4 regions of the Abyssibacter profundi genome follow, and region 1 is predicted to be linked to each of the others. Evidence: predicted binding sites of a transcription regulator. Region 1 holds the regulator's gene; each other region holds the start of a gene.
What was found. The regulator FliA, encoded in region 1, starts transcription of late flagellar genes. The targets are predictions, from matches to a motif close to GCTAAAGTTNNNNNNNNNNCNGCCGATA.

Region 1 (7,658 bases):
CTGGTCGAGGATTTGGTGCCCAAGCTGTTGCCGCTGACCGTCGTGGTCAAGGTGCTGCAGAACCTGCTGGAGGAGGGCATTGCCGTCCGCTCCTTTAAGCAAATCGCCGAATCCTTGGCGGAGCAGGCCCGTCAGAGTCAGGATCCCGACATCCTCACCGCCCATGTTCGGGTCGCGCTCGGCCAGCAAATTGTTCAGCAAATCAATGGTTTGGAGCCTGAGTTGCCGGTTTTGACGCTGGCGCAGCCGCTGGAACAGCTCCTGCAGGAGTCCATGCAGCAAGACGCCGCCGCCATCGAACCGGGACTCGCCGAACGCATGCATCAGTCAATCGCCGAATGGGTAGAACGCCAGCAGGGCCAGGGCCAGACGCCCGTGCTGCTGGTACCGCAGGCGATTCGATCATCGCTGGCGCGTTTTCTGCGCTACGCCGCCCCGGGTCTCAACGTGCTGGCCTACAACGAAGTGCCGCAAGGCAAGCAGCTCAAGCTGGTTGGCTCGGTGGGCGCCTGAGGCGCCGCGGCCCGGATAAGTGGGGGTTACTCCTGATATGAAAATCAAGCGATATCTGGCCCGGGACATGCGGGCAGCGTTCCGCATGGTGCGGGAGGAGCAGGGGCCGGATGCGGTCATCCTCTCCAGCCGACGCATCGGCGATCAAATCGAAGTGGTTGCGGCGCTCGACTATGACGCCGCACTGGTTCAGCAGGCGTTGCGCCGCGGCGGCGACGACGCGGAGGCGCAGACGGCCGCACCGGCAGCCGCTACACCGACCGCTGCGGACACGCAGGCAGCACCTGCCGGCAACCCCGCGGGGGCCCTGGATCGCGCAGCGGCCACCGCCTCTGCCAGCCCGGCGGCCGCTGACTCCGCCCGTCGCCCGGATGTGAACCCGTTTACGCAGGCCGCCGAGTCCTCGCCCTCCGCGGCAGCGGCACAAGAGCCCCGGCTGACCGAGCAGGCACCCCGCCCAGCCAAGGCCGACATTATCTGGGCGCAGGACCCGCATATCGAACGCCTGGAGCGTGAGCTACTCAGCCTGCGTAACACCATCCAGAGCGAGATGGGGCAGATTGCCCGGGGCGCGTGGGAGTTTCGCAACCTGGAGCATGCCCACGTGGCCCAGCAGCTTGAGCGCATGGGGTTCGAGCATGCGCTGACGGCGGCGGCCGTTCGGACGCTGCCGGCCGATGCCGTCCGGCCCACGGCGACCTATTCGGCACTGCGCACCATTGTCAGTCAGATGCAGGCGCTGCCGGCCGATCTGCTGGATTCGCCCGGCGCCATCGCACTGGTCGGCCCGACCGGGGTAGGCAAGACCACCACGCTGGCCAAGCTGGCGGCTCGCTACGTGGCCCGTTACGGCACCGAAGGTCTGGCCCTGGTGACCACGGATGATTTCCGCATCGGTGCCCAGGAACAGTTGGCCACCTACGGCCGGTTGCTCGGCGTGCCGGTGCTGACGGCCTCGGGCGTCGAAGGTCTGCAGCAGGTGCTGGCGCGGTTGGCCAGCAAGCGCATGGTGCTGATCGACACCGCGGGCATGAGTCCTTCGGACCAGCAGCTGGCCACGCGCTTGCAGCAGTTCGGCGTGGACGGTGGCCGTGTACGCACGCTGCTGGTGCTTGCTGCGACCACCCAGCCCGAAGACCAGGCGCGCGCCATTCATGCGTTCCGACCCGCCCGGCCTGTGGGCTGCGTGGTGACAAAGCTGGATGAATCGTCGCGCCACGGCGCGGTGTTGTCGTCCGTGACGCGGGCGCGCCTGCCGGTGGTGTATGTCGCCGATGGCCAGGCCGTTCCCGAGGACCTGCACCGCGAGCGTCCTGAAAATCTGATCAAGCGGGCCGTTCAGGCCGCCCGCGCACATTCCACGAAGACACACGATGCACAGACATCGCCAGGCGATTACGACCGGGAGGCCGCCAATGCCGTTGCTTGATTCCTCAAAAGCCGTCCAGCGCACACAGGCTGCGGGCCTGGCCACCAAGCCACCCGCCAACGGGCCGCGTGTGTTTGCGGTGGCCAGCGGCAAGGGCGGTGTGGGCAAGAGCACGATTGCCGTGAATCTCGGCATGGCCATGCTCGAAGCCCAGCGCCGCACCATGTTGTTGGATGCCGACCTGGGTTTGGCAAACGTGGACGTGCTGCTGGGTCTGCAGCCTTCGGCCAACCTGTCACACGTGTTGGAAGGCAAGTGCACCCTGGCCGACACGATCATCGAAGGACCCAACGGGCTCAAAATCGTCCCGGCGTCGTCTGGCCGACGACGGATGTCGGAGCTGACCCGCAGCGAGCATGTGGGCCTGATCGGCGCCTTCAGCGGTTTGACCGACCCCATCGACGTGATGCTTGTCGATACGGCGGCCGGGCTGTCCAACAGCGTGCAGACCTTTTGCCAGGCCTCGCAGGAGGTACTGGTGGTGGTCTGCAACGACCCCGCGTCGCTGACGGATGCCTACGCTCTCATCAAGGTGTTGTCGCGTGACTGCGGCATTCCCCGCATGCAACTCATCGCCAATCGGGTCAAAACGCCGGGCGAGGGCCGCGAGGTCTACGACAATCTTTGCCGCGTGGCCGACCGGTTCCTCGACGTGACGCTGAACTACCTCGGCCATGTGCCCGAGGACGACAAGATCGTCCGCAGTGCCCGGCAGCAGCGTCCGGTTCTGGATGCTTACCCCGGTGCGCCTTCGGCCCAGGCGTTCCGGCAGATTGCGGGCAAGCTGCTGGAGATCGCTCCGCAGCGGGGTGCGCGGGGCCATATCGAGTTCTTTGTGGAGCGTCTGGTCGGCCCCGGAGCTGACATGGCGATGACGGCATGAACGCGGCGGCATCCTACGCAAGCTACGAGCGGGCCGGGTCGCATGACCTGGTGGGTCAGCACGCCGGGCTGGTTCGCAAGATCGCCCTGCATCTGGCCGCCCGCCTGCCGGACTCCGTGGAACTGGACGACCTGATCCAGTCCGGGATGATCGGCCTGCTGGAGGCGGCGGCGTCGTTTGATGCCAGCCAGGGTGCCTCCTTCGAAACCTTTGCCGGCATCCGCATCCGCGGCGCCATGATCGACGAGCTGCGCCGGGGCGATTGGGCGCCGCGGTCGGTGCACCGCAAGATGCGTGATGTCACCCGCGCCGTGCAGGAGATCGAACAGACCACCGGGCGCGAAGCCAGCGAGCAGCAGGTCGCAGACCACCTGGGCATTACGCTGGAGGAATACCGCCACATCACCCTGGATGCCTCGCAGTGCCAGCTGTTAAGCCTGACGCCTGTGGACTCCGAGGACGACGCACACCTGCGCGAGGTGGCCTCGAACGAGGCCCAGCCCACCGAAGTGCTGCAACAGGCTCAATTTCAGCGCGATCTGGCCGATGCCATTACCAAGCTGCCCGAACGGGAGCAGCTGGTGATGTCGCTGTACTACGACGAGGCCATGAACCTGCGCGAAATCGGCGCCGTGCTGGGTGTGAGCGAATCGAGGGTTTGCCAGATTCATGGGCAGGCCATGGTGCGCCTGCGGGCACGTCTGGGCGACTGGCTGGATCGGGGCAAGTAATACAGACGGGTTGTGCAGGAGTAGCAAGATGGACACAAACATGAAGGTGCTGGTGGTCGACGACTTTCCGACCATGCGCCGTATCGTCAAGAATCTGATGCAGGACCTCGGGTTCTCGAATTTCGTCGAGGCCGAGGACGGACAAAGCGCTCTCAACGCCTTGGGTGCCAACGGCAACGGGATCGAGTTCGTGGTCACGGACTGGAACATGCCGGGGATGACGGGCATCGAATTGCTCAAGGCGATTCGTGGTAACCCGGCGCTGTCGCGTTTGCCGGTGCTGATGGTGACCGCCGAATCCACGCGCGAGCAGATCATTGAGGCCGCCAAGGCCGGAGTGAACGGCTACATCATCAAACCGTTTAACGCCGGGACGCTTAAGGAAAAGCTCGATCGCATCTTCAACCGGGCCGCAGCGTGACCGGCGCCGCGTCCACCGCGGCGCTTCGCGACGATGTGGCCGCGCTGTCGGCGGCGCTGGATGCCGGTGACCTCACCCAGTTTCACGAAATCGTCGCCCGGCTCAACGAGGACCGGGCCAACCGCGTGATCAACGGTTTGCAGTGCGTGAGCCGCAACCTGGCCAAGGCTTTGAACCAGCTGGCGCTGGATGAGCGGCTGGTGCGTTATGCCGGCAGCGACATGCCGGATGCCTGCGAGAGGCTAAGCCACGTGATGCAAATGACCGAGGATGCCGCCAACCGCACGCTCGACCTGGTGGAAGCCACGCAGGCCGAACTACCTGGGCTGGCCACCGCTGCCGGCGAAACCGCCGTGGACGGCTTGCGCAAAAACCTGTCCGCCATTGCCGAAGCCCAGGCCTACCAGGACCTCAGCGGACAGGTGATCCGCCGGGTCATCCAGTTGGTCAAAGGCGTGGAAAACGCGCTGGCAGATCTGCTAGACCTCGCGGGTCTGGATGTTGCCGGTGCCCAGCCGGAACCGCACATCGCCGGAGGCCCAGCATTGGTTGGCCTGGACAATCACGGATCAACCCAGGCTCAAGCTGACGACCTGCTGGCCGATCTAGGACTGTAGAGGCGCGCGGCGACCCGGTCCGGGTCGTGGCGCCGCATAGCACTGTCGTTAGAGGCCGACCCATGGATCAAGAACTGCTGGCTGACTTTCTGACCGAGGCGGGCGACATGGTCGATGCCCTCGGCGAGCAGATCGTCGCCTTCGAACAGTCCGACGCCGACCCCGAGCAGCTCAACGCGCTGTTCCGCGTCTTCCACACGATGAAGGGCAGTGCCGGGTTTCTCGAAATCCAGCCCATGGTGGATCTCTGCCACGCGGCTGAGGAGCTCATGGGCGCCGTGCGCAAGGGGGCCCTGGACATCAGCCCCGAGATCATCGACGGCATTTCACAAAGCGTCAGCTGGCTGGACCAAGCACTGGCCGAGTTATCCAATGGCGAGGCGATCACGCCTGCCGATCCGGCACTGATTGCATCGCTGGAAGCTGCCTGCCGCGGGGAGTCTCCGCCCGCACCCGAGCCGCAGGCCGAGCCCGTTCCCGAGCCAGCGGTGGACGTGGATGCCATTCTCGGTGAGGAAACCGGCGAACCCATTAGCGATGATGATTTCGAGGCCTTGCGAGCCGCCTTTCACGGCTCGGAGCCGGCTGCGGCCGGTAGCGCCAAGCGCGAAGTGGATGTCGATGCGATTCTCGGTGAAGAGACCGGCGAGCCGATCAGCGATGATGACTTCGAGGCCTTGCTTGATGCCTTCCACGGCAACGAGCCCGCAGCACCGCCGGCCGCAGCGCCCGCTGAGCCGTCGACGCCCGCGGCTGCGCCTGTTGCAGCTGCGCCGCGAGCGGCCGCAGCCCCCGCGGCCAAACCGGCTGATCAAGCGCCAAAGAAGGCGCGGGTGGAGACGTCCATCCGCATCGATACGGACCGGCTGGACGCCGTGGTCAATCAGGTCGGCGAACTGGTGCTGGTGCGAAACCGGCTCAAGCGCCTGCGAGAATCCGTTGACGATCCGCTGCTCGACCGCACCCTGGGCCACCTGGACCAGGTGACCACCGGCCTGCAAAGCTCGGTGATGCTCATGCGCATGCAGCCGGTGCGCAAGGTGTTCTCCAAAATTCCGAAAATCGTCCGCGACCTGTCGCGGACCTTGAACAAGAAGATCGAGGTTGTGCTGGAAGGCGAGGACACCGAACTGGACCGCACGCTGGTCGAGTCGCTGTCCGAGCCGCTGGTCCATCTGGTGCGCAACGCGGTGGATCACGGTATCGAAATGCCGGCCGAGCGCCTGGCCGCGCGCAAGCCCGAAGTGGGGCGCTTGACGCTGGCCGCGCAGCAGGTCGGTGACCACATCCACATCGAAATTCGCGACGACGGCGCCGGTATCGATCCGTCCGTGATTCGCGCCAAGGCAATCGAGAAAGGCGTGATTGATCGCGAATCGGCGGCGCGCCTGGACGGTCAGGAATGCCTGGATCTGATTTTTCAGCCCGGGTTTTCCACCCGTGATGCCGTCTCCGAAGTCTCGGGGCGCGGTGTGGGCATGGATGTTGTCCGCTCCAAGATTGTCGAACTCAATGGCAGTGTGGAGATCACGTCCGAAGTCGGCGAGGGGTCGGCGTTCCTGATCAGACTGCCTCTGACCCTGGCGATTCTGCCGGCGTTGATGGTGACGGTGAGCGGCCGCGAGTTCGCCATACCCGTGACCGCGATTGAGGATGTCTCGCGTTTCGACAGCACCCGTGTCGAGTGCATGGGCAGTCGCGAGGTCTTGCGCCGCGAGGAAGACGTCATCGCGCTGGTGCGCATGGAACACTGGGTCGGGCGGCCATCTGCCGCCGATCAGCAGCATTGCGTGATTGTCGATGTGGGCCGCGAACGCCGCGCGCTGCTCGTCGACGATGTACCGGGCCGCGAAGAGATCGTCGTCAAGCCTTTGGGCAAGATGATGGGCGGATTGGCTGGCATCGCCGGGGCCAGTGTCACCGGCGATGGTGGCATCGCCCTGGTGCTCGATCTGCCCGGTCTGCTCAAACAGGTTTCACCGGCCTACTCGGCGCCCCGGTCCGCACCGCCACCCATGCCTGCCGCACAGCCGGCAGCCGCCGGCGCGGACGACATGGACCTGGAGCTGTTCTAGCCGTCCGCCACAGGCTTCATGGGCAGGGGCTTGACCATGGCGTATCGCGAGATCGCGACGCCGTTTCGATGGACCCGCTCTTCGCGCACCACCTCGAACCCGTGGCGGCGGAATACGGGCATGGCAACCCGGCTGGCCGCGGTGGTTAGCCGGGGCTGAGCCTCTGCACGCAGGGCATCTTCCGCTGCGCGCAGCAAGGTGCCGGCCATACCGCAGCGAACATGGTCGGGGTCGGTGTAGAGCAGATCGATGTGCCCTTTGTGGTCGTAGCTGATGAAGCCTGCAATCTGGCCTAGGCGCTCTACCACCAGCGTGGTCTGGCCGGTGAGGCGTCGTGACCAGGCCGGGTGGTCCGGGGTCGCCGGCGCCCAGGCCGCAATCGCTTCGGCGGAGTAGTGGCCGGGTGCCAGGCTCCGCACCGACCGCTGCAGCAGCGACCACAACAGAGGGGATTCGGCTGAGCGTGCGGGTCGGAGCGTAGACATGATCTTAAGTGTCTCAGAGCCGGTGCCGTGTGGGAATCGAGCCACAATCGGGGTGGTCGCTTCAAGAAATTGACGCCCAAGCCGACAAACCTCGGGTAGAGGCGGTTCGTATTCCGCCGCGTCATTCGCCCGAACCCTGACCGGCTTCGAGACCCAACGCATGGACAAACTGAGCATTGCAGGCTTGCTGCTAGCACTGGGCGCCGTTTTTGGGGGCAGCACCCTCAAGGGCAGTGGCGCCGCTGCGCTGGTCAGCCCGGCGGCGTTTGTCATCGTCATCGTTGGGACTATCGCTGCCATTCTGGTCCAGACCCCAGGCGACACATTCCGCCGTGCCCTGGGCATGGCGCGTTGGGTGTTCCGACCGCCGAAGCAGGATGTGGATGCCCAGATTCAAACCGTGGTCCTGTGGGCGCGGCGTGTTCGGCAGCAGGGGCTGCTGGGCCTGGAATCGGTGGTGGGGTCGGTGTCCGATCCCTTTGTGCGTCGCGGGCTGCAAATGCT
Region 2 (7,658 bases), on a different contig from region 1:
AGGATGCAACCCATGCGGACCACCATCTTGTGCACGCTACTCAGCGCCAGCCTGGCGCTGGTTGGCTGCAACAGCAATCACTCTCCGGAGACCACCTCAACCAGCGAGGCGCCCATGACGTTTAAGACCCTGATCAAGAGCGGCGAGGCTGTCGCTGAAGACCGGCTGATGTCGCTGTACGACGAATTGGAGCCGGTTGATCTGGATTTCATGCTGGGCCAGTGGTCGGGCGGAAAATTCGACGGCGGTGCCGAACCCGACCCGATCAACTGGTACGGCAAGCGCTTCGACTCACGCGACCATGTCGAGCCACTGCTGGCACACGCGCCAGACGGCAGCATTTACGCCTTCGACAAGCTAGGCGCCGCGCGCATGCGGATGATCGAATTTCGCGGGGCGGTGACGGCCAGCCTGATCTACGACAAGCAGCCCATCATGGATTACTTCCGCAAGGTCGATGACGACACCGTGATCGGTGCCGGCGAGGTCAAGGGCAAGCCCGGCTACATGTTCTTCTACCTGCAGCGCGAGACGCCGGGCGGCGAGCGGTAGCCACCCAGCCTCGTGGGCGGCGGGCCTGCGGCCTGGGTTAGTGCTGACGTTCGTAGAGGCTGACCACGCAGGCGCCGCCCAGCCCCAGGTTATGCTGCAGGCCGATCCGGGCACCCTCGACCTGGCGATCACCGGCCTGGCCCCGAAGCTGGCGAACCAGCTCGGTGCACTGTGCCAGGCCCGTCGCACCCGCAGAACTCGGCTGCTGGCTATTCTCCAGTTGCGCGTCCACGTCGATGCTCTCTTGCAGGATCCGCAGGATCAAATTACCGCTCTCGGTCGTCAGGTTGACGACCAGATGATACGCATGGGGATGGATACGAACGGGTGGTTGGAATTCGTGGCATTCCCGCGCGAGCGTCGGGGTGTTCGCGCGTACGCCTAAGGACCCGACGCATGGATGCGTCGGGCAACCTGCGACCGCTGTCGCTTGGAATGCGGGGCGGTTTCTACGAAAGTGGCGCGCCCGGCAGGATTCGAACCTGCGACCGCCGGCTTAGAAGGCCGATGCTCTATCCAGCTGAGCTACAGGCGCTGAGAATCAGACGGCGCATAGTGTAACGCCAAAGCTGGGCGCAGGCTGCGCTAGGCGGCGGCGGGCGGGGGCAGGAGCGCGTCGATGACCCGGGTCACGGCGGCCGCTTCCAGAGGCTTGTCCAGCCAGGCATCGGGTTGTCGTGGCGTGTCGGCTTGTATGGACTGGGGGGACAGGATGCTGGTTGCCCGCAACATCACGATGGCGCTTTGGTCCAGCAGCTTGTCCGCACCGGCTTGGTTCAGAAATTCCCAGCCGTCCATGACGGGCATATTCACATCGAGAAGAATGAGCTCGGGCAGGGCGGCGGCGTGCGCACGTCGTTCGGTCAGTAGCTCGAGCGCGGCCTGGCCGTGGGGTGCTTCCACAATGCAGTCCGCCACGCACATGGTCTGCAATGTCTCTCGGTGGAGAAAAGTGTCCGCGACATTGTCGTCCACCACCAGAATCTCGCGCAGCCTTGCACTCATCGGACATCCTCCAGTTCGACTGCAAAGGTTGTCCCTTCAGGGGACGAGGCGTCAATCCAGATTCTTCCGTGATGCAGGTCCACGATCTTCCGACAGTGCGCCAGGCCGATGCCCGTGCCCTCAAAATCTTCGCGGCCGACCGCCCGCTGGAAGATCGTGAAGATGCGGTCTTGCTGGTTTTCCGGTACGCCCATTCCGTTGTCCTGGATGAGCAGGCGGCAGCTGGTGTCGGTTCTTGCCGTTGCGGACAGGCGGACCTGGGGAGTCCGATCTTCGGGGCAGAACTTGATGGCGTTTGCGATCAGATGCGTGAGCAACAGGCGGGTCTCCGCCTCGTATAAGCGCATGGTGGGCAGTGGTGAGATGACGCTGATCTCAGCCTTACGTGCCAGGATCGTGGCCGACATGTCGAGCAGCACACCATCGACCACCGATTGCAGGTGCACGGGCGTCGCATCCGCATGATGGCCAATGCGGCTGTATTCCAACAATCCCTGGATCAGCGCGCGCATGCGATCGCAGGCACGCAGCATGTAGAAGAGGCCTTTTTCACTGCGTGGGGTCAGCGTGTTACCGGTGTCGTTGCGTAACATCTCGGCAAAGCTGGTCACCGTGCGCACAGGTTCCTGCAAATCATGCGATGCGATGTACGCGAACTGGTCCAGTTCTCGGTTGGTTGCCTCAAGCTCGCGGTTGCGATGCGCCAGCGATGTGAATACCCGGTCCATTACACCGGCTAGCGAGCGCGCCTCACCGTAGCTGTGTACCGGCAAGGGCGGCACCTCGTCACCAGGCTTCCAGCTGTCCAACGCCGATGATAGTTGCTTGATCGGCGCCGCGATCAGGTGAGCGACCAGCACGGCAAATCCTACGCAGCCCAAGCAAATGGCCAGCAATGCGAGCGTCAGCTGCTTGGAGATGCGAGCACTGAATTCCGTGAGTGCGTCCGTGGACATGCTCAAGACCAAACCGAGCGCCTGGTGGTCTCCGTAGCTGATGCGCTGCATGTCTACGAACTGTCGGGTGTTTTTGTCGAGTTGTGACGTTGCCTCGCCCGTGGCCAGTACTGTGGCGAGCGCCGGGTGGTCGGACACCGCGTTATGCGAGCGTCCGTGTTCGAAGGCGAATGTGTCTTCACCCTGCGGGTGGAGCAGGTATTCCCCGTCGCTATTCGTCAGCGCAAGCTGGAGGGCATCCGACTTCATCGCCCTGAGCGCGTCGAAGAAATAGTCGGCCCGCAGGTTCACGACCAGCACAGCGAACGGACGCCCCGAGTGCGAGTCATGGATCGGCAGTGCCGCACGCAATACAGGGGTGTAGGGCGTCTGGATGGCACCGAACTCGCGATTGAGTTCGATGGCGCTGAGATAGATCTGGCCAGGCGGTAGCGCAGCGGCTCTGGCGACATAGTGCCGGTCGCCTGTGCGTTGCAACCGGGTGGCCACGCGGATGTCGCCGTCGCGATGATCACGCTCGACTCGCACCAGCTCCAAACCACCGTCAGCCAGGCCAATGTAGCGAACCTGGAGATAGTGAGGTTTGGCCAGCAGGATGCCCCGGAAGATCGATTGCAGGCGCGTGGTCCAGAGCGCAGTTGACGACCCGTCGACCGGGTCGATGTCCTGGTTCCGAGTGCTCCGAATCAGGCCTTGAATGGGCGGGACTTCGGCAAGCAATCGCACATCGCCCTGCAACTCGTCGAGCAGCGAGATGAAACGCTCGGCCCGGCGTTGGGACTGGACGGCCAGACGATCTTGCAGGTTGGCGGCCAGGGCGTCTTGTGCGGCAGTGACGCTGACCGTGGCCATGGCCAGCACGCTGATCACGCCGACGAAGACCAGCGTCACCGCGATCAGCGCGCGCAGCCCCCAGCGCGGGGCTCGAACGGCGGGGAGGCCAGCGGGGCTGTGATGAGATGGCTGGGCAATATATCCGGTGGCCGTGGTGTCAGTCATCCTGCGGCCCAGGACCCGCAACGCGATCTTGTTGCTGTGTGCGCTTGCATCGGTACATGGCCGCATCAGCAGCGTGGGTCAGGGCGTGGGCGTCGTCGCCGTCACGGGGGTAGACGGCCATGCCGACGCTGGCCCCACACATCAGCGACACGCCGCTGGGCAGACAGTGGGGTTCGGTCAGCGCTTGCAGGATGCGCTCGCGAACCTCGGCGGCGTCTCCGGCTGACGGGCACAGATCCAGGATGACCGTGAACTCGTCGCCGCCGAGGCGGAAAACGCCGTCTTCGGTGCGTACGGTGTCGCGCAGGCGTCTGACGGTTTCGATCAACACGACGTCACCGGCGTGATGGCCGTACTCGTCATTAATGGGCTTGAATTGATCCAGGTCGATCAATAGCACGGCGAATGCTGCGCCATGCCGGCTGGCCAGCGACAGTTTGCGTTCCAGTGCCTGGGTGAAGGCGAGGCGATTGCCCGCTTGGGTCAGGCTATCGGTTGTTGCCAGCTCTCGCAGCCTGCGTTGTTCGGCCAGACTGGCCTGGCGCTGTTGCATGTCTGAGATGGCGTCGGAAATCGCGGTCTGCAGGGCGGCGGCGGTCATGTCGTTCTTGCTGAGGTAGTCGGCGCTACCGAGCTTGAGCGCGCGCACGGCAACCGCCTCGTTGCCTTCGCCGGTCAACATGATGACCGGTGGTCGTGCGTCCGCGTCTGAGCTGAAGGAGAAGTTCCGAAGCAGGCTTAAGCCATCATTGCCGCGTAGGCGGTAGTCGAGCAGGATGCAGTCCGGCCGATGTGCCTCAGCCAGGCTGTGCAGGTCTTCCGTGTCTTCGCATTGCACCAGTTCCCCGGCAGGGAACGCGTCCTGAAACGTCTGTTCGAAGAGCGCCCGGTCCAGCTCATCGTCGTCAATTAAAAGAATCTTCATCGCAGCGCTCGCGCATCGAAATCGCAGTTCGAGCCAAACCGCCACGCCTCACCGTGGGCCGCTTCGCTCGCACCTGTGAAATCGGCAGGGCCGCGCTGTACTTGTGGTGGACGACGGGTTTGCCGACAAACGGTCGCTTGCCGGGCGTTAACGGGTCAGGCGGGCGTGGCTCGGCGCTGGCTGAGCAAGCGGTGCAGGGGGCGACTCGATGCGTTGTGCACGGCGCGTCGACCGCGCTCGGTCAGCATCATTTCAAACATGCCCTGACCCGTCTGCTCAGCGAGACCCTCGCCCAGCAGCGCACCGCTGGCGGCGATGGCGTCGATCTCGCGAACGGGCAGCTTTGTCTGCAGCGCATGCCTCAGCGGGTCCAGCTGAAATGGCTGGTTCAGGTCCTGGCCGGCATCGCGTAGCTGAACGAGCAGCGCCTGGGCCAGCGCGCTGCAAAACTCATCGGGTACACGCGCATTGTGAGCGCGTCGATCCTGCTGGTCGCGCGGGGTTTGGCGTCGGTCAAAGAGCTTGGGAGCGCGCACGTCGGGAGCCTCGGGATGCGGCGAATGTTGTGATCCGGTCCAGGAACCGGGTCATCAGCGTGATTCGCAATTTTACGCAGATTTCACCTCAATCGGCGCGGGCCGACGAACGGGGCCTGTGCACGATTGCGCCGCGACATCCTGATCCCCACTATGACCTTGTGCTGTCTTACTAGTAGGTAAGTTCAATGATTGCAGAGTCACTGTTCGTTTTTGCATGGAGCACGATTGCCCTGGTGCTCATGACCGTGGTGCTGGCCGCCGGTGTGCCGGCTGTTCTGGACTGGCGCGCTCGGGCGAGGCGGGAGCTTTTCGCCGTGAGACTCCCGTCGACCGATCTGGAGTGGCGCATTGGTGAGCAGCTACATGCGGATCTCGACCCGGCGCCGTTAGCGGGCCGCTGATCGGTGGGCTGACCGACGCGCTCAGCGGGTCGGCTGATAGAGGTCCACGTACGCATGCACGGGCATGGCCGTCAATCGGGCGTGATCCCGCGACACGGACCAGATTTCTTCGCAGGCCTGGGGCTTGAGCATACGCGCTAGGTTGCGCTGGAATTTGGCTTCTAGCAGCGGGATACCCTCATCACGGCGTCGCTTGTGACCGATGGGGTATTCCACGACGACCTCATCCAGCGACGTGCCGTCGCTGAACTCCACCGTCAGCGCATTGGCGATGCTGCGCTTGTCCGGGTCCAGATAGTCGTGGGTAAACGCTGGGTCTTCTACGCAGCGCATCTTGTCGCGTAGCGTGTCGATGCGAGGATCGGCGGCGACATCGTCTTCGTAGTCCTCCGAGGTCAGGCGGCCGAAGAGCAGCGCGATCGCCACCATGTACTGCACGCAGTGGTCGCGGTCGGCCGGGTTGTGCAGCGGCCCCTGCTTGTCGATGATGCGAATGCACGACTCGTGGGTGCGAATCCGGATCTGGGCAATCTCTTCGGTGCTGCGCCCCGCGGCCCGGAGTTGCTCAAGCAGGATGATCGCGGCCTCGGCGGCGGTTTGCCCATGAAACTCGGCTGGAAAGCTGATTTTGAACAGGATGTTCTGCATCACGTAGTCGCCGTAGGGTCGCTGAAACGCGAAGCGTTGCCCTCCGAAGCTGACGTCATAAAAGCCCCAGGTATCGGCCGTCAGGGCCGTCGGGTAGCCCATCTCGCCGGTCTGGGCCATCAGTGCCAAACGAACGGCCCGGCTGGTGGCATCACCGGCCGCCCAGCTTTTTCGGCTGCCGGTGTTGGGCGCGTGTCGATACGTGCGCAGGCTTTGCCCATCGATCCACGCGTGGGACACGGCGGCGAGCTGCTGCTCGCGGCTGAGCCCCAGCATGTGGGCGACCACCGCTGTGGTGGCGACCTTGACCAGCACGACGTGATCCAAACCGACCCGGTTGAAGCTGTTTTCCAGTGCAAGGCAGCCCTGGATTTCATGGGCCCGGATCATCGCGGTGAGCACATCGCGCATGGTCAGCGGGTCGCGCCCCTCGGCGACTGCCGTCCGGCTAAGCCAGTCGGCCACGGCGAGAATGCCGCCGAGATTGTCGGAAGGGTGCCCCCATTCCGCGGCCAGCCAGGTGTCGTTGAAATCCAGCCAGCGGACCATGGCGCCGATGTCGAAGGCGGCCTTGACCGGATCGAGCTGGTACGCGGTACCGGGCACCTTCGCACCTTCCGGCAGTGACGCCCCGGGCACGAGCGGCCCGAGCAGCTTGCGGCAGGCGGGGTATTCCAGCGCTTCCAGGCCACAGCCCAGGGTGTCCATTAGACAGTGCCGGGCGGTGGTGTAGCTTAGCTCGGAGAAGTCGGGCTCGGCATTCACATAGTCGACAATATCGACTAGCTCTTGATCCCAGGGCGGCTGTGTCGTGTGCTTGTCCATGTCTTATGCGACTGCCGCGCAGGCAGCATGTTCCGCATGAGATCGACGCTGACGCCGCTTGAGGGCCGCGTCAGCGTCCGGCAAGCATTCAGGCGGGAAGGGTGTCGCCCGGTACCCGAACCGTGCCTTCCATCAGCACCCGTGCGCTGCGACTCATGATCGCCTTGGTGACCTGCCATTGGCCGTCGATCAGCGTGGCTTCCGCGCCAACACGCAGCGTGCCGGACGGATGTCCGAAGCGAACGGCCGTGCGGTCGCCGCCGCCGGCCGCCAGGTTGACCAGGGTGCCGGGAATGGCCGCTGCCGTGCCGATTGCCACAGCTGCCGTCCCCATCATGGCGTGATGCAGCTTGCCCATGGACAGGGCGCGCACGAGCAGGTCAATATCGCCCGCCGCGACGGTCTTGCCGCTGGAGGCCACATAGTCTCGGGGGGGCGCGACAAAGGCCACCTTGGGCGTGTGTTGCCGGCTGGCGGCTTCGCTGATGTCATTGATCAGGCCCATCTTGAGAGCGCCATGGGCCCGGATCGTCTCGAAGCGTTCCAGCGCTGCGGTGTCCTCGTTGATGTCGCCTTGTAATTCGGCGCCGGTGTAACCGATGGCATCGGCGTTGACGAAGATGGTTGGGATGCCCGAGTTGATCAGGGTGGCCTGGAGCGTGCCGACGCCCGGCACCTCCAGATCATCGACCAGTTGGCCGGTGGGGAAGATCGAGCCCTCGCCATCGGCCGGGTCCATGAACTCGATTTCGACTTCTGCTGCGGGGAAGGTCACCCCATCCAGCTCGAAATCGCCGGTTTCCTGGAC
Region 3 (7,658 bases), on a different contig from region 1:
GCTGCGTGCCCTGCACCGCCGATGCCAGATCCAACACCGGAATCATGCGCCCGCGCACCGGCGCCACCCCGCGTACATGCGAATGTGCCGCCGGCACCCAGGTCAGCTCCGGTGCCTGGACCACCTCCTGCACCTTAAAGACATTGATGCCGAACAGCTCAGGGCCACCCAGGCGGAACAGCAACAAGGCCAGCCGGTTATAGCCAGCCAGCTGGGTCCGGCGATTGATGGAGTCGATCAGGCCGTTGGACACGAAGGCATTCCGCAAGAGTATCTGCGGTGGTCATCGGCCCCGACACGGGAATCTTGAGAGGACAATCAGCAGGCGATGGGAGCGGGCGCGAACCGCCCAATGCGAGAGCCGGCGGTCGTGAACCCCGGAGCGATTCGCACCGCTTACACGGAGCCGATTACACGGAGCCGACTTTCAGGCAGCACCATGGCGGCGCGAATCGATCCGTGCTTCCCTAGACCTCTCTCGGTCGGTGCTCGAACCGAAGCCGCTCTTCGGGTGGCAACACATGCTGCTTCATCGCCAACTCGCAGGCGCCGAATGCTGAGAAATTAAGACGCCCGGCTCGCAAGCTGATGCCGTGATTCGGGCCAGACATCTGATCCAGTTCGTCGATGTCCTGACCATCATCTTCCCAAAAGCACACCGGGCAGATCAGGGATTGATTGCGGGCCGGAAGCGACACGTAATCACAACAAGGGCATTGAGCCTGCGGCGCCGGGTCGTCCGGTTCATACCAAACGTAGTACCGGCGCTTGAGCCGATCAGCCCATTTTCTCCACATGGTGCTTCTATCTCTCCACAGCGATGTGCGCATTGTTGAGGGCGAGGGTGTGCCTCGGCAGGGACTGGTGTCAAAGCACCGACGCGGTCGGAATCGTGCGCGCGCGTCAAATCCACGTCGCACCCTGCCCTAGGCCGACTTTTTCTGTGGTACGCGGCTTGCCTGAGGGGTGCCATGAGACGATTTCTTGCCATGACCGGCCTGGTGACCGCAGTGCTCGCCCCCGCTCCCGCGGTGGCAGGCACCGAGGACGTGGCCCGCATTCAGGCCGCGGCCGAGCGTTACGCGCGCAGTGAGTTGCCGCGCGGCACGACCATCACTGCCAATGGGCTGGATACCCGGTTACAGCTCCCCCGCTGTGGCACCGAGCCGCAGGGCACGCGACTGATTGGCAATGCGGCCAGTGGTGCGGCAACGGTGGAGGTTCGCTGCCTGGCAACCCAGGGCTGGAAGCTGTTCGTGCCGGTACGCACGCAGCAGCGTAGTTACATGATTGTGGCGCGCGCACCGATTGCGGCAGGCACGGTGATTGCAGCCGATCAACTGGAACGGGTCGAACAGGCGGTACGCGGTGCGTCTCGCGGGTTCATGACCGATCTGTCTGCGGTGGTGGGTCAGGTGGCTCGCCGACACATCGCGGCGGGGGCGATTCTTCGGCCGCAGTGGTTTCAGGTCGCCCATGTCGTGGACCGGGGCCAGACCGTCACCTTGGTCGCGCGCAGCGCCGGGGTGGAGATTCGCAGCCGCGGCGAGGCCTTACAGGCGGCCGGGCCTTCAGGTTTGGTGAAGGTCCGCAACCTCTCGTCGGGCCGGGTGATTGAAGGGCGTGCGCAGGCCGATGGCACGGTTCTAGTCAATTGACCTTTAATATCAACAATTTATGCTCGATGACCGTTCGTCGGCGTCGAAAAACAGACGCTCAAGCTTTCGTGAAACGCGTCGATAACGTCAGTCATCTGACTTTGAATGCAGGAGAAACATCGTGACCGGAAAGATCGAATCGTCCGTTGTCGCCCAGATGACGAACAGTCCGCAGAGCGTGCAGGCGGGCAAAGCCGGTGCATCCGGACATGCCCGGGTTGGCGCGGTGAGCGAGGCCGACGTGGTCACGCTCAGTGGCCAGGGCGCAAATCTCAACGAATTGGTGAACGTGGCTCAGCAAACACCCGACATCGACGTGAAAAAGGTCACTGCCATCCGCGAAGCCATCGCGGCCGGCACCTACCAGGTCAACGCCGAATCCGTGGCCACGAAGATGGCCCATATGGAATGGCAGATGGGACGCAGCTAATGAATGATCAACAGCTCACCGACCTCGAGACCGAACTGGGCCAGCACATTCAGGCACTGGAAGCAGCGGCACTGGGTCAGGATCCCGATGCCCTGCTCACCGTGGCCCGCGACCTGGAAACGGCCGTGCAGGCCCTGGATCAGGCCGGGCTGGATGAGCTGAGTGCTGACACGGCCGGCGAGCGCGAACGCGTCGAAGCGGCCCTGCACCGTTTGCAGCGCGACATGCGCCGCACCTTTTCCGTGGTCGCGCAACGGCGCGAACAGACCGGCGCAGCCCTGCGTGCCCTGGGCACGGGCCGCGACGACAGCCCCTATGGCCAGCGAGGCGCCCGCGCGCCCATCGCCGGCCGTGCACTTGGCCAGGCCTGAGGCCCGGTAGATGGCCGACACCGACACGCAGGCTTGGCAGCGGGTTGAGCTGCGTGCCGACGTGCTCACGCTGCTCGGCAAGCTGGCGCAATCCCGCCAGCCTGTCACGCTGACCCAGGCGTCGCGGCACTATCTCAGTCTGTTGCTGACACTGGACGCCCAGCGGGACGAACTGCTGTTCGATGCACCCGCCGGAGGCTTTGCCAAACTGAAACCACGCAGCCTGCTCGACGCCCAGGCGCGTGTTGCGGGCTACGGCCTGCGATTTGCGACACACGTCGATTCGCTGGTTGACGACGGCAGCCTCATCACCGCTCTCCCGCAATGGGTGGAACATGCCCAACGCCGCCGAGCGCACCGCGTGAACGTGCCCCGTTCGATGCCGATACGAGCGACGCTGTTCCCGCTGGGCGGCGCCCCGGTTCGAGTGCGTGTAACCGACATTTCCACGCAGGGTTTCGGCGCGCATGTCCGGGGCGAGATGGCCGATGAGTTTCACCCGGGCCGGGTGCTCGACGGGGCGTTTGGCCTGCACGGCTCGGCATTTTATGCCCCGATCACGGTGCGCGGTGTGCGTCGGCGTGGCGGCGAAATGGCCATGGGCGGCGAGTTTGCCCGGCTCGACCCCGAAGACCGACGCACGGTCGAACGCGAGGTTGTGGAGCTGGAGCGCTACTGGCGCCCGCGCCACGCGGCGGTCGGCTAGGCGCCATCGCCGCGACGACCGCGATGCGGTCACATCGCCTGCCCGCCGGCTGATGTACCCCGAAGTACCGACCAGCGGAGCTCAAGAGGCGCGGTGGTCGGCCGATATCCACTCCATCTAGTACGGATCGATTGCGATCCCGTTGGAGTTTCCACCAAATGGCAACCGTGTTTTCTATGAGTGGCTCGACACTCAAGGCTTCGGCACCTGACAAGGAACGTCTGCGGACCGTGACCAGTATCGAAAAAGCGCCGACCTATAGCCCGGCGGTACTCAGCAGCGAGCGCTTCCACCACACCCTGGCCTACGAGTCTGCCGAGACCTGGTTGGATGCGGCGATTGAGGCGTTCCGAACCGAGGTTGCCTGCGACCGGGTCAGCATCTGGCAGCGCATTGGCATGTCCGCGCAGTTTGAGATGCTGCATGGGCAGGCCAGCGACACGGCCAGCCCCCCGGTTTCACGCGCCATCGACACGCTCTGCGAGGGCGAGCCCACGCTGATCCGGCAGCAGCAAGTCGATGAAGACGGCACACGGTATGACACCGGCGACGCCTGGCTGATCGTGCCCGTGCTGGCCCGTGGTGAACTGCGTGGCGCGGTGTGTGTGGAACGCAGTGCCGATGCGCGTTACCAACCGGGTGATGTCGAATCGGCCCGGGCCCTGGCGGGCGCGATCGGCGAGATCTGGAGCCGCAAGCGCATCAACGAACTCGAAGAAGGGCTGATGCTGAGCCTGGCGCGTTACCGCCTGCTGCACGAGCACTTTCCCGGCATGGTGTTTTTGCTCGACTCGGAAGGCCGCATCGTCTCGATGAGCCTGTTCGCGGCGCGCCGGTTGGGCGTGAGCTTCGCCGAGGTTGCCGGTTATACGTTTGACCAGCTGTGCGACTGCGAATCGGCCGAGGATCTGCGCACGGCCCTGCGTTCGTCGCAGGGGTCGCAAACCAACGAAACGATTCAGTACGAGGCCTACCTGCGAGGCAAGAAAGGCACTCCCTTGCCGGTGGTGTTGTCGATCCGCACGCATGAGATGCCGCAAAGCGACCCGGTGACGTTAATCGCTGCCGAGGATTTGTCCCGGCTGCGCAAGGCCGAGCGACAGCTGCATCGACGCGATCGCATCGACCCGGTCACCGGTCTGCTCAACCGCTGGGAGTTCGAGCGTCAAATCGCCGACACCTTGCTGGAACTGGGCGACGACGAAACCTGCTCGGTGATCTACGTGAACCTGGATCACTTCAAGGTCATTAACGAGTCCACGCGCCACGAGGCGGGTGATCGCTATCTCAAGCAAATCGGTAGCGTGCTGCGCGACACGTTGGATGAGACGGCGCTGATCAGCCGGATCGGCGCCGACCATTTCGCCTGCTACCTGCGTGACCGCTCTGATGCCGAGATCAAGGCCAGCATGTCCAAGATCGCCCGGACCATCCGGAGCTATCGGTTTTCGGTCGACCACCACATCTTCCGCTGTGGCGCGAGTGTGGGTGCGGTCACCGGCTTCGGGCCAGACCTGACGGCCAATGATCTGCTGGCCCGCGCAGAGCGTGCCTGCGAGCGCACGCGTGAATCCGGCGACCCGTTCCTGGATTACTGGTCGCCGCACACACAAAACGCTGGCGAGGATGGCGACAGTGAGGTCGACTGGGTTGCACGCCTACACGACGCGCTGCGCTACGGCCGTTTTCGCCTGTATGCCCAACCCATCGAATCGGTGGGCCCCGATCGGCTGCGACATTACGAGATCCTGGTGCGTATGTTGGCCGGTGACGGCACGGTGATTCCGCCAGGCAAGTTCCTGCCTGCCGCTGAACGCTTCGGCTTGTCGGACGAGCTGGATCGCTGGGTTTTTCATGAAACCCTGGCGTTTCTCAAGTCGCAGCAAGCCGATGCCAGCCAGTGCCAGTACTCGGTGAACCTGTCGGGCAAATCGCTGGCCAACCGGGAGTTTCTGGACGAGGTCGTCGCCACCCTGCAGCGCAATCCATTGCTGGCACGCAGACTGTGTTTCGAGATCACCGAATCCTCGGCCATCGGTCGCTTTGATGTCGCCTCGGCCTTCATCGGCGAGGTACATGCCTGCGGTGCCCGCGTGGCACTGGACGATTTCGGCAGCGGCATGTCCTCCTTCGGCTATCTCAAAAAGCTGACCATCGATTACCTCAAAATCGATGGCATGTTCATCCGCGATCTGCTGGGCGACGCCAGCAACCAAGCCATCGTCAAAACCATTGTGTCCATGGCCCAGGCCTTCAACGTCGAGACGGTGGCGGAGTTTGTCGAAGACCGAAACGTTGCCGAGCACCTGGCCAGCATGGGCGTGGACTATGTGCAGGGTTTTGGCATCGGCAAGCCGCAGCCGCTGAGCGCAAACGAAGATCGGTTCTAAGCAAAACCGCCAAGCCCTGCTTGGCATGCATTGTGCGCCGTTTGGGGGCGCCGGCCTTGCGCCGGGCCTTCCCGCTCTACACGGATCACCTGCATGCTCGCTCTTGCCCGTTTCCGCTGCAAAGCCCTGCGCCGCAGCACGCTGCCCATCCCACTCGTCGCCGCACTGCTCGCCGCCTGCGGCGGTCAATCGGAGTACGGCGCGCCCGTCACCCCTGCACCCGATGGCGTCACGCGGCCCGAGTTGCCCGCCGTAGCCGATGTCGCCGCCGATCCGGCTGAATCCGGCCCGCTGACACTGACGTCAACCGACTACGACTTCGGCCGCATCACGGTGACCGACGAGCAAACCGGCGACAGTTATGAAACCGACGTCCACGGCTACGTCACCTACCCCACCGATGCCACCGGTCCATTTCCGGTCTTGCTGTTTCAACACGGTCGCCACCAGACCTGCGAAACCACGGTGGGCCAGCTCCCATTCCCGGTCGGAGATGACAACTGCCCTGACCTGGCGGGGGTGATCACGCCCGCCAACAGCTACCGGGGGTACGACTATCTGGTGCAAAGCCTGGCCAGCCACGGCTATGCCGTGATCTCGATCGACACCAACGACATCAACGATAACGATGGCAGCCCCAATGCCGGAGACGCCGGCGCGCTGGCCCGTGCCGAGCTAATCCTCACGCATCTCGATGCATTTCGAGAGATTCACCGCAACGGCGGCCAAGGGTTTGACGCCCTGATGGGCCGGCTGGATTTCGACCGCGTGGGCCTGATGGGCCATTCACGCGGTGGTGAAGGCGTGAACAAGACCGTCACCGTCAATGCTGCACAGGATGAACCCCACAACCTGGCGGCCGTGTTCTCGCTGGCACCAACGGACTACAACGCCCTGGACGTGACGGGTGTGACCTGGGCCACGCTGCTGCCCTACTGCGACGGTGACGTGGAAAACCTGATGGGGGCCTTCGCCTATGACGCCGCCCGGCTGCTCTCACCCGATGACACGCACCCGCGCTTCCAGATCATGGCCATGGGCGCCAACCATAACTACTTCAACACAGTCTGGACCTCAGACGACTGGACGATTCACGGCACGTCGACGGACAGCCACTGCGGCACCGATTCCGCCACACACCAACGTGACACACCGGAGGCGCAACGCGCGCTGGGCAGCTTCTTCATGGCCTCGTTCTTCCGGACATTCGTGGGTGGGGAAACAGCGCATGCGGACTACTGGACCGGGCTCGCCGCCGTACCGAACACCCTCTGCCCCGGTGGCGAAGCCGCGGGCTGTGCGGGCCGGTATCCCCTGAGCATTTATGCATCTGCAACGGACCGGCTGATCATCGACTCCACCCCCATCGACACCGCACTGAGCCAGAACGCGTTGGGCGGTGCGGTCACGCTGGAGGGCTTTGCCAGTTTCGAAGCCTGCACCACGACCGGGCGCGATGGATCCGGTTGCGGTGCATCCGACCCCACGTTCACCACCGCCGATCAACTGCGCCTGCACTGGACAGCCCCTGCCATCTACCGCAGCGCGCTGGGTGATCTGGATGCCAGCGATTTTCATGTGCTGTCCCTGCGAGTCGGCCTGTCGCTGGACGATCCTGCCAACGACGCGGGCCAGGACTTTGCCGTGGTGCTCACCGATACCGATGGCCGCAGCGCACGACTCAACGCCAGTGCATACAGCACGGATTTGTTCGCACCACCTGGGGATGCGTTCGATAGCGGTGGCTCGGAAAAACTTGTGCTGACCGATCTACGCATTCCGCTGACCGAGTTCCCGGCGCTGGATTTCGCCCACCTGGATACGCTGGAACTCCGCTTTGATCTGACACCCGCCGGGACGGTGCAAATCACCGACCTGCAGTTCCAGCGCGTGGCACCCTGATGCGCGCCGGCCTGCTCGCGGCCCTGCTGGCCACACTGGGCCTGCTGGGATGTGGTGCTTCGCCGGCCCCGACGGGGCCCACCACCGTGCCGCCACCCGAGGCTGCTGGCTTCCGGTGGGTCGAGGCGACCGTCGCCGATGTACAGGTGGCTCTGGCGGCAGGCGAGCTGAGCTGTGTGGAGCTGGTCCAGGGATACCTGG
Region 4 (7,658 bases), on a different contig from region 1:
CACGGCATGAACCAAACGGTGGTTCAGCGCCTTGTACAAGCCGGTTTTCTCGGCCAGGGGAAAGAATGTGCCCGGGCTGATGTGGCGTCCGTCCGGTCGAATCCAGCGGGCCAGTGCTTCGGCGCCGACCAGCTGTCGGGACTTCATGTCGAACTTGGGTTGGAACCACGGGACGATGTGCTGATCGCGTATCGCATCGCGTAGCTCGCCCTCCAGGGTGAGCAGTTCCCGCGATGCCGAGTTCATGTCGGCGTTGTAGAAGAGGTAGGGGGTGAGCGTCGACTCCTTGGCGGCATGCATGGCGGCATCCGCACTCTTGAGCAGCAGCTCGGCGGTCTCACCGTCCTTGGGATGCACCGCCACGCCGGCGCTGACCCGGACCTCGACGCGTTCGTTTTCCAGCGAATAGGGCTGGGCCACGGCCTCGAGTAAGCGGTCTAGCTGCTCGGTGATCAGGTGCAGGCGGTCCACCACGCGACTGTCCAGCGTCAGCAGCGCGGCAAAGCTGTCCCCACCGATGCGGCCGATGAGTGCATGACCGGCCGCTGCCTCCTTCAAGCCGCTGGCGATCTTCTGGAGCAACAGGTCACCCAGCTGCGTGCCCAGCGCATCGTTAATAGAGGAAAACCGGTCTACATCGATGATCACCACCGCAACCTGGCCCGCGTGTGACTCCAGCGCCAGGTTGATGCGTTGCATCAGCAGGTTGCGATTCGCCAGACCGGTCAGGCTGTCGTACTCGTGCAGATAGCGGATACGCGCAATGGCCTGCTCGCGCTGCTCCATTTCGTGGCGTAGCTGGACCGTGCGTTCATCAACCAGGTCTTGCAACAGCCGCGTCTGATCGTAGAGCGCCAGGTGCGTGGCCACGCGTGCTCGCACGACGGACGGCTCGAACGGCTTGGTCACATAGTCTGCGCCGCCGATCGAAAATCCCAGTTCCTCATCCCGGGCCTCGTCCTTAGAGGTGACGAAGATCACCGGGATCTTGGCCGTGGCCATATCGGATTTGATGCGTCGGCAGACGCTGTAGCCGTCCATGTCGGGCATGACGACATCCAACAGCACCAGATCGGGCGGATCCTGCGTGATGATCTCCAGCGCACGGCGCCCGGAAGTGGCGGCCTTGATCCGGTAGCTGCCCGCCAGGACGGAACGGAGCAAGTCGATGTTGCCCGGGGTGTCGTCGACGATGAGGACCGTCGGCTGGTCTGCGGCCGTGCTTGGACGCTCGATGCGGTTCATGCTGTCGTGCCCTCCTGCTCCAACCAGTCATCCAGCACGATGGCCGTCATGGCTTCGCGTGCGGCGGGAAAATCGTAGGCCTCAATGTGCCGGAATGCCGTGGCGGCTTGTGTCGCCAATTCGGCCGGCAACTGCGTGTTCAATGTGCGAGCAAGATCAACGGCGCGGGTGTCATGTTCATCCAGCAGCCTGGCCAGCCGCAGCCATTGTCGGCGGATCTGGACCGCAGTTGCCGGGCCCGCAGCCTGTTCGGTCGGCGGCGCTTGCTGCTCCAGGTCGGCCTGGATGGCTTCCAGACTCCTCTCGACCTGCTCGAGCAGTGCGTCGTGCGGTTCGCCCGCCTGGATCGCCGCCTCCAGCGCCTGCGCTTGCTCTGCAAGATCATAAGCCCCCAGGCTACTCGCCGCGCCTTTAAGCGAGTGTGCATGCAGCCGCGCGGCGTCGCGGTCCCCGCCGTCCAAAGCCCGGCGAATATCCTGACCCGCACCGCAGTGATCGGTGAGAAACCGCTGTAACAGGCTGAGCAACAGGCTGCGGCTGCCATCGAGGCGCCGCAGCGCGTCGTCTAACGCGAAGCCCCGAAGTGCCGGCAGCGGGCCAGCTGCATCGCTTTCGGCGCCATGGGGCAGGGCAGGACGGCCGACGTGGCGGGCGATGGTGCTGATCAGCCGGCCCGGTTCCAGCGGCTTGGCCAGGTAATCATTCATTCCGGCCTCCAGACAGCGTTCGCGGTCACCCTGCATGGCATTGGCCGTCATGGCGATGATGGGTATGTTGGTCTCCGATTCGCGCAGGCGAATGGCCCGAGTGGTTTCATAGCCGTCCAGAACCGGCATCTGGCAGTCCATCAGAATCACGTCAATCTCTGCACCGGCATCGAGAATCTTCAAGGCCTGACGACCATCACCGGCCAGCAGCGGCGTGGCACCCGCGCGCCGCACCAGCGTGGCGGCGATTTCCTGGTTAATGGCATTGTCCTCGACGATGAGCACGTGCAGGCCCGACAGGCTGCGTGAAGCGGCCGAGTATTCTTCGTCCTCAACAGGCGCTTCGCCTTCCCCCCACAGGGCTTCTCGTAATTGCCCGGGGCTGACCGGCTTGACCATAAACCCATCGAGTTGCAGGTCTGCGACGCCGGGCAGACTGTGCTCCGTCCCGTAGCCGGTAATCATGACGATGCGTGGTTGACCGTATCGGTCGGGGGCGGCGCGGACGGACTGTGCCAATTCGGTGCCGGAGCGATCGGGCAGTCGCCAGTCCAGCAACAGCCAGTCGTAAGGCTGGCCGTTCTTAACGCTGGATTCCAAGCGCTGCAATGCCGACTCGCAGGTATTCGCGGAGTCCGCGGGAATATTGAAACGCTGCAGCAGGCCGGTGAGCACCTCGCAGGCAGTCGGGTGGTCGTCGACCACCAGCGCACGCTGCTGCGCTGCACTCATCCGGCTCGCCGGTGCAGATCGGGCAGGCCCCTCGGCCAGGGTGATCTCGAACCAGAACCGACTGCCGGCGCCGACCGCGCTGCTGACGCCGATCTCCCCACCCATTAACTCGACCAACCGCTTGCAAATCGGCAGTCCCAGTCCTGTGCCGCCGTAGCGCCGCGTGGTCGATGCGTCGGCTTGCTCAAATGCCTCGAACACCCGCTGCTGCTGTTCCTCGTCTAACCCGACGCCGGTGTCCGTCACCGAGAAGCGGAGACGGACGCGGTCCGATTGCTGCCAGACCGGGTGCACGGCGACTTCCACGCTGCCGCCGTCCGGAGTGAACTTGATGGCATTGTTCGCCAGGTTGTGCAGGACCTGGCCCAGCCGCAGCGGGTCGCCAATCAGACGATGCGGGCAATCGGGTGCAATGCGCAGCGACAGCTCCAGCTGGCGGTTGCGGCCATGCTCGCTCATCAACTGACCCAGCTCGTCGATGACCGTGTGCAGTTCGAAGGCAATGGCCTCGACTTTCAGGCGTCCTGACTCGATACGCGACAGGTCAAGAATGTCCTCCAGCAGTCGCAGCAGCGAATGCGACGACATTTCGATCTGACGCAGCTGCCGCATCTGCTGCGGGGTGAGGGCAGTGGAGCGCAGCAGGTGCGTCATGCCGACGATGGCATTCATCGGCGTGCGGATCTCGTGGCTCATATTGGCCAAAAACTCGCTCTTGGCGGCGTTGGCGCGCTCGGCTTCCTGGCGGGCCTGATGCAGGCGTTCCTCCATCCGCTTTTCGGTGTGCACGTCGGTGGCGATGCCATAAATGACACGCTGGCCGTCGGTGTCGACATAACCCCGCGTGGAAATCTTGATCCAGCGCTGCTGGCCCGCGTTGGTCGTGGCCCTGAACTCGAATTGTCGGGTCAGTGCATCCAAGTCATCGGCCATCTGCAGGGCCGCAAAATGCGCATCGAACCCCGGCCGGTCATCGGGGTGGATGCGGTCACGAACGGCCAGGATATCGGCATAGTTTTCCTGTTCGCTCAGTCCCAACAAGCTGGTCGCACTCTTGTAGACCATGCGCAGCGGCCCGCCCTTATCGGCCCTGACTTCCCAGACCGTCCCCGGGATGTTGTCGGTCAGCCGGCCCAGACGCTCCGCGAGCTGGCGGGTGGTCTGGTGGGCGGCTTCCAGTTCGTGCTTGAGTCGATGCTCGTCGTCGACATCAATGGTGTGACCGACTGCGGTCAGATAGGGGAGATCCTCGTGGTCATACACCGACCCTGTGGCCCGCACCCAGCCCCAGTGATTGTCATCACGTCGCGTCCGAAACTCCGAGGAGTATTCCTGGCGTGTCATGGCCTGCCGGATGTCGGCCAGGTAGCGCTCACGATCATCGGGGTGGATCAACGCCAGAAAGCGATCTGGTTCCGCGATGATTTGCTCGGCGTTCATGTCGCCGAAGGGAATATTCAGGCGACCGGCAAACTGGGTGAAACGCAGGTCACCACTCGACTTGTCCACCTCCACGCGCCAGACCGCACCGGGCAGGCTTTCGGTGATTTCTACCAGTCGGCGCTGGTGCTCATCGGCCTCGGCTGCGGTGCGCTTCTGCTCGGTGATGTCCATGAGTACGCCATCCAGCCAGACAATCTGACCGGTGCTATCGCACTCGGCGAAGCCATGTTCCATCACCCATCGCGGCTCGCCGTCGCGATGCCGGATGCGGTACTCCAGCAACCAGGGGCGATTGGCCTGTGCCGCGGCACGGATGTGCTCTTCCAGTCCCGCGGCATCCTCTTCCAGAATCAACTCGCCAAAACTGACGGTCCGATTGTTGATGAACTCGTCAGCGGTATATCCGGTCAGCGCCTGCACCCGGGGTGAGATGAACGACATGGTCCACTGCGCGTCCATCTGGCAGCGGTACACGGTGCCCGGCACGCTCTCGATGATTTGATGCAGCCGCGCTTCTATGGCCTGTCGCGCCTGTTCGGCTTCCTGGCGCTGGCGGGCATCACGCAGGCTGATAATCCAACGGGATGTCGAGGCAGGTTCGGGATCATGGCTGATGGCAATTTCAACCGCCCAGCGTGCACCGTCCGCCGTCCGCGCCTCGGTCTCGAAGGGGCTGGATGGGGGCTGACCCGGACCCGGGCGCATCGCATGGATGTTCTCGGTGTCGGGCAGAATCTCGACCAGTGGGACGCCTTCAACGGCCACCGGGTCATGGCCCAGTACGGTTCGCAGGCGTTCATTGGCGCCGACGATTCGGTCCCGGGTATCGACGAGCAGGATGACGTCCGGCGCGGCTTCCAGAATGCGTCGGTAGCGCGCACCAGATTCGCTGGAGGCCCGCAGTCGGTAGAGCAGGCCCGTAATTAATACGAGTGCGACCAAGCTGACCGCGCCCCCGATCCAGCGATCCGCCGCGCTGTTCGCATGAACAAGAATCATGGCTTGCAGCACCACGCTGACCGTGATGACGGCTCCCAGTAGCCAGATTGTCCGTCGCCTATAGCGCATGTTGTGCCGGGTCGGTGATTTTGCTGGCGGTTGCCTCGCACCGTCCGAACCGGTGTCTCCTCCTAGTTTGGGTCTTCTCGCTGCTTCATTGGCAGCGCTCCAAAATTAACAATTCGTTCGGTCGCAATCGAATGTGATTGCCCCGGTGCGGCGCAATCTGCCCAAAAGTTTTTTCGCCACTGGACGATACACCTGGAGCAAGAGGGCGGTTGAGGATTGCGGGCCACACCAAAACGGGAACTGCAGCCCACCAACCCAGCGGTTAACAGAAATTGACAGATCGACCCTAAAGTTTCTGTAAGTCGCTCCGATAACCCTCCTGTATCGGCGAGACGTCCATGTTGGAACGGTCCGCTGAGCAACAGGCACCGCCGGTGCCACACCCTAAACGGACCAGGAGTTCAGAGCCATGCAAGTCATTAACACCAACATCATGTCGCTGAATGCTCAGCGCAATCTGTCGACCTCGCAGGACATGCTCGCCACGTCCATGCAACGCCTGTCGACCGGCCTTCGCATCAACAGCGCCAAAGACGACGCCGCCGGCCTCGCCATCTCCGAGCGTTTCACCGCTCAGATCCGCGGCCTGGATCAGGCGGCCCGTAACGCTAACGACGGCATCTCCCTGGCGCAGACCGCTGAAGGCGCGCTGGAAGAAGTGACCAACAACCTGCAGCGTATTCGTGAGCTGGCTGTCCAGTCCTCGAACGCTTCGAACAACAATACGGACCGTGCGGCCCTGCAGACGGAAGTCTCGCAGCTGCTGTCGGAGATCAACCGCGTGGCTGACACCACGACCTTCAACGGCGTGAATGTGCTGGACGGCTCCTTCTCGGGTGCGGCGTTCCAGGTCGGCGCCAACGCGGGTGAGACGATCACCGTGTCGTCCATCGTCGATTCCAATACGGCCGCGCTGGGTTCCGTCTCCCAGGCCAGTGCCTCGGTGGCCGCATCCGGCCTGACCGGCTTCGCCACGGCCATCGCCGCCGGCGGTGTCACGGTGAACGGTGTCGATATTGGCGCCATCGCCGGTGCGTCCAGTGCCGCCGAACGCGCCGGCCAGCTGGTCGATGCCATCAACGAAGTCTCCGCGCAGACCAACGTGGGTGCGTCCTACGACTCGGCCACCGGCCAGCTGACCTTGACCGGAAGCCAGGACATCGTGATCGCAGGTACCGCGAACGACGCCACGGAAGCCGGCTGGGCCAACGCCACGGTGGCGACGACCTCGACCTCCACGGGTATCGACACCCTGGATATCAGCAGCTACGCCGGTGCGCAGCTGGGCATCCAGCTGGTCGACAGCTCGCTGGATACGATCAACACCGCCCGCGCATCGCTGGGTGCCATCCAGAGCCGCTTCGAGTCGGTGGTGGCTTCGGTCCAGGTGCAGTCCGAAAACCTCAGCGCCTCGCGTAGCCGCATCCAGGATGCTGACTTCGCCAAGGAAACCGCCGCGCTGACCCGTGGCCAGATCCTGCAGCAGGCCGGCACGGCCATGCTGTCCCAGGCGAACTCTGCACCTCAGAGCGTGCTCAGCCTGCTTCAGTAAACCGAAACAGTCTGATGTCGATCAGCGGGGTCAGGTCGCCGACGGTGCCTGACCCCGTTTTGCATTGATCGCAACCGACTGCGAACGCCCGCGACAGGTTGCAGTCCCGAAGGAGTGGATGTGATGAGTGAACCGATCCAGATCAGTCCGGTCACTGACGCGCTCCGGGATCGGCCCGAAACACCAGCGCGGCTGGTGACGAGCAAGGTTCCGGAACGGCCGGAGGCGACCGCACAGGACACCCGGACGCCGGTGAGCCGTGAGAGTGCCAACCGGGCCGTCGACAAGCTCAACGCCGCGTTGGTCGGTGCGCAGACCAGCCTGCGTTTCCGTGTCGACAACGAGGCCGACCTGTTGGTGGTCTCGATTGTGGATGACCAGACCGGCGATGTCGTCCAGCAAATGCCGGCCGAAGATGTGGTCGAAGCTGCCAAGCGCGTTCAGCGCGGCGACATGCATACGCTGGAAATCGTCGCCTAGGCCGGGGCACGCCACTTGCCTCAGTCAGCCGGGATCCAGGAGCCACCATGTCAATTTCATCGTTAGGAATCGGGTCAGGCATCGATATCTCCAGCCTGGTGTCGCAGCTGGTATCAGCAGAACGCACACCGCAGGAGACGTTGCTCAGCAATCGCAGCAGCTCGGCCAACGCCGAACTGTCGGCGCTGGGCCGACTGCGATCATCTCTGGGTGCGCTGAAGACGGCCGCCGACAATCTGACGAACGCCGATTTGTTCAGCTCGGTCAGCGCCAGCTCGGGCGATGAAGAGACGCTGCTCGTGTCGTCCAGCACCGGCGCCGTAGCCGGTAGCTATGACGCGCGTGTGCTGCAACTGGCCAGCGCCCACAAACTGCATTCGATGGCCTATGCCGACGCGGACACCGACGTTGGCTACGGCGATCTAACGTTG

Region 2: the regulator FliA is predicted to act here: its motif matches at 4,517-4,544, upstream of DEH80_RS08265 (GGDEF domain-containing response regulator).
Region 3: the regulator FliA is predicted to act here: its motif matches at 1,715-1,742, upstream of flgM (flagellar biosynthesis anti-sigma factor FlgM).
Region 4: the regulator FliA is predicted to act here: its motif matches at 5,481-5,508, upstream of DEH80_RS17725 (flagellin).

What each region holds. Positions count from the first base shown of each region.
Region 1 covers NZ_QEQK01000015.1:13,879-21,536, forward strand. Annotated here, with positions in the region: gene flhA (flagellar biosynthesis protein FlhA) at 1-513, shown strand, start outside; gene flhF (flagellar biosynthesis GTPase FlhF) at 551-1,942, shown strand; gene DEH80_RS14600 (MinD/ParA family protein) at 1,929-2,825, shown strand; gene DEH80_RS14605 (RNA polymerase sigma factor FliA) at 2,822-3,556, shown strand; gene DEH80_RS14610 (response regulator) at 3,585-3,977, shown strand; gene DEH80_RS14615 (protein phosphatase CheZ) at 3,974-4,594, shown strand; gene DEH80_RS14620 (chemotaxis protein CheA) at 4,657-6,669, shown strand; gene DEH80_RS17385 (GNAT family N-acetyltransferase) at 6,666-7,154, opposite strand; gene DEH80_RS14630 (flagellar motor protein) at 7,315-7,658, shown strand, end outside.
Region 2 covers NZ_QEQK01000006.1:121,492-129,149, forward strand. Annotated here, with positions in the region: gene DEH80_RS08240 (DUF4334 domain-containing protein) at 13-552, shown strand; gene DEH80_RS08245 (thiolase C-terminal domain-containing protein) at 590-784, opposite strand; tRNA gene DEH80_RS08250 (tRNA-Arg) at 1,011-1,087, opposite strand; gene DEH80_RS08255 (response regulator) at 1,138-1,557, opposite strand; gene DEH80_RS08260 (sensor histidine kinase) at 1,554-3,512, opposite strand; gene DEH80_RS08265 (GGDEF domain-containing response regulator) at 3,505-4,437, opposite strand; gene DEH80_RS08270 (hypothetical protein) at 4,593-4,973, opposite strand; gene DEH80_RS08275 (hypothetical protein) at 5,162-5,377, shown strand; gene DEH80_RS08280 (bifunctional 2-methylcitrate dehydratase/aconitate hydratase) at 5,399-6,850, opposite strand; gene prpF (2-methylaconitate cis-trans isomerase PrpF) at 6,939-7,658, opposite strand, start outside.
Region 3 covers NZ_QEQK01000018.1:50,124-57,781, forward strand. Annotated here, with positions in the region: gene DEH80_RS15760 (chemotaxis protein) at 1-253, opposite strand, end outside; gene DEH80_RS15765 (CPCC family cysteine-rich protein) at 468-797, opposite strand; gene flgA (flagellar basal body P-ring formation chaperone FlgA) at 972-1,658, shown strand; gene flgM (flagellar biosynthesis anti-sigma factor FlgM) at 1,780-2,088, shown strand; gene DEH80_RS15780 (hypothetical protein) at 2,088-2,459, shown strand; gene DEH80_RS15785 (flagellar brake protein) at 2,470-3,165, shown strand; gene DEH80_RS15790 (putative bifunctional diguanylate cyclase/phosphodiesterase) at 3,324-5,555, shown strand; gene DEH80_RS15795 (poly(ethylene terephthalate) hydrolase family protein) at 5,649-7,457, shown strand; gene DEH80_RS15800 (amidase) at 7,457-7,658, shown strand, end outside.
Region 4 covers NZ_QEQK01000024.1:12,715-20,372, reverse strand. Annotated here, with positions in the region: gene DEH80_RS16930 (putative bifunctional diguanylate cyclase/phosphodiesterase) at 1-1,245, opposite strand, end outside; gene DEH80_RS16925 (response regulator) at 1,242-5,195, opposite strand; gene DEH80_RS17725 (flagellin) at 5,605-6,747, shown strand; gene DEH80_RS16915 (flagellar protein FlaG) at 6,871-7,227, shown strand; gene fliD (flagellar filament capping protein FliD) at 7,275-7,658, shown strand, end outside.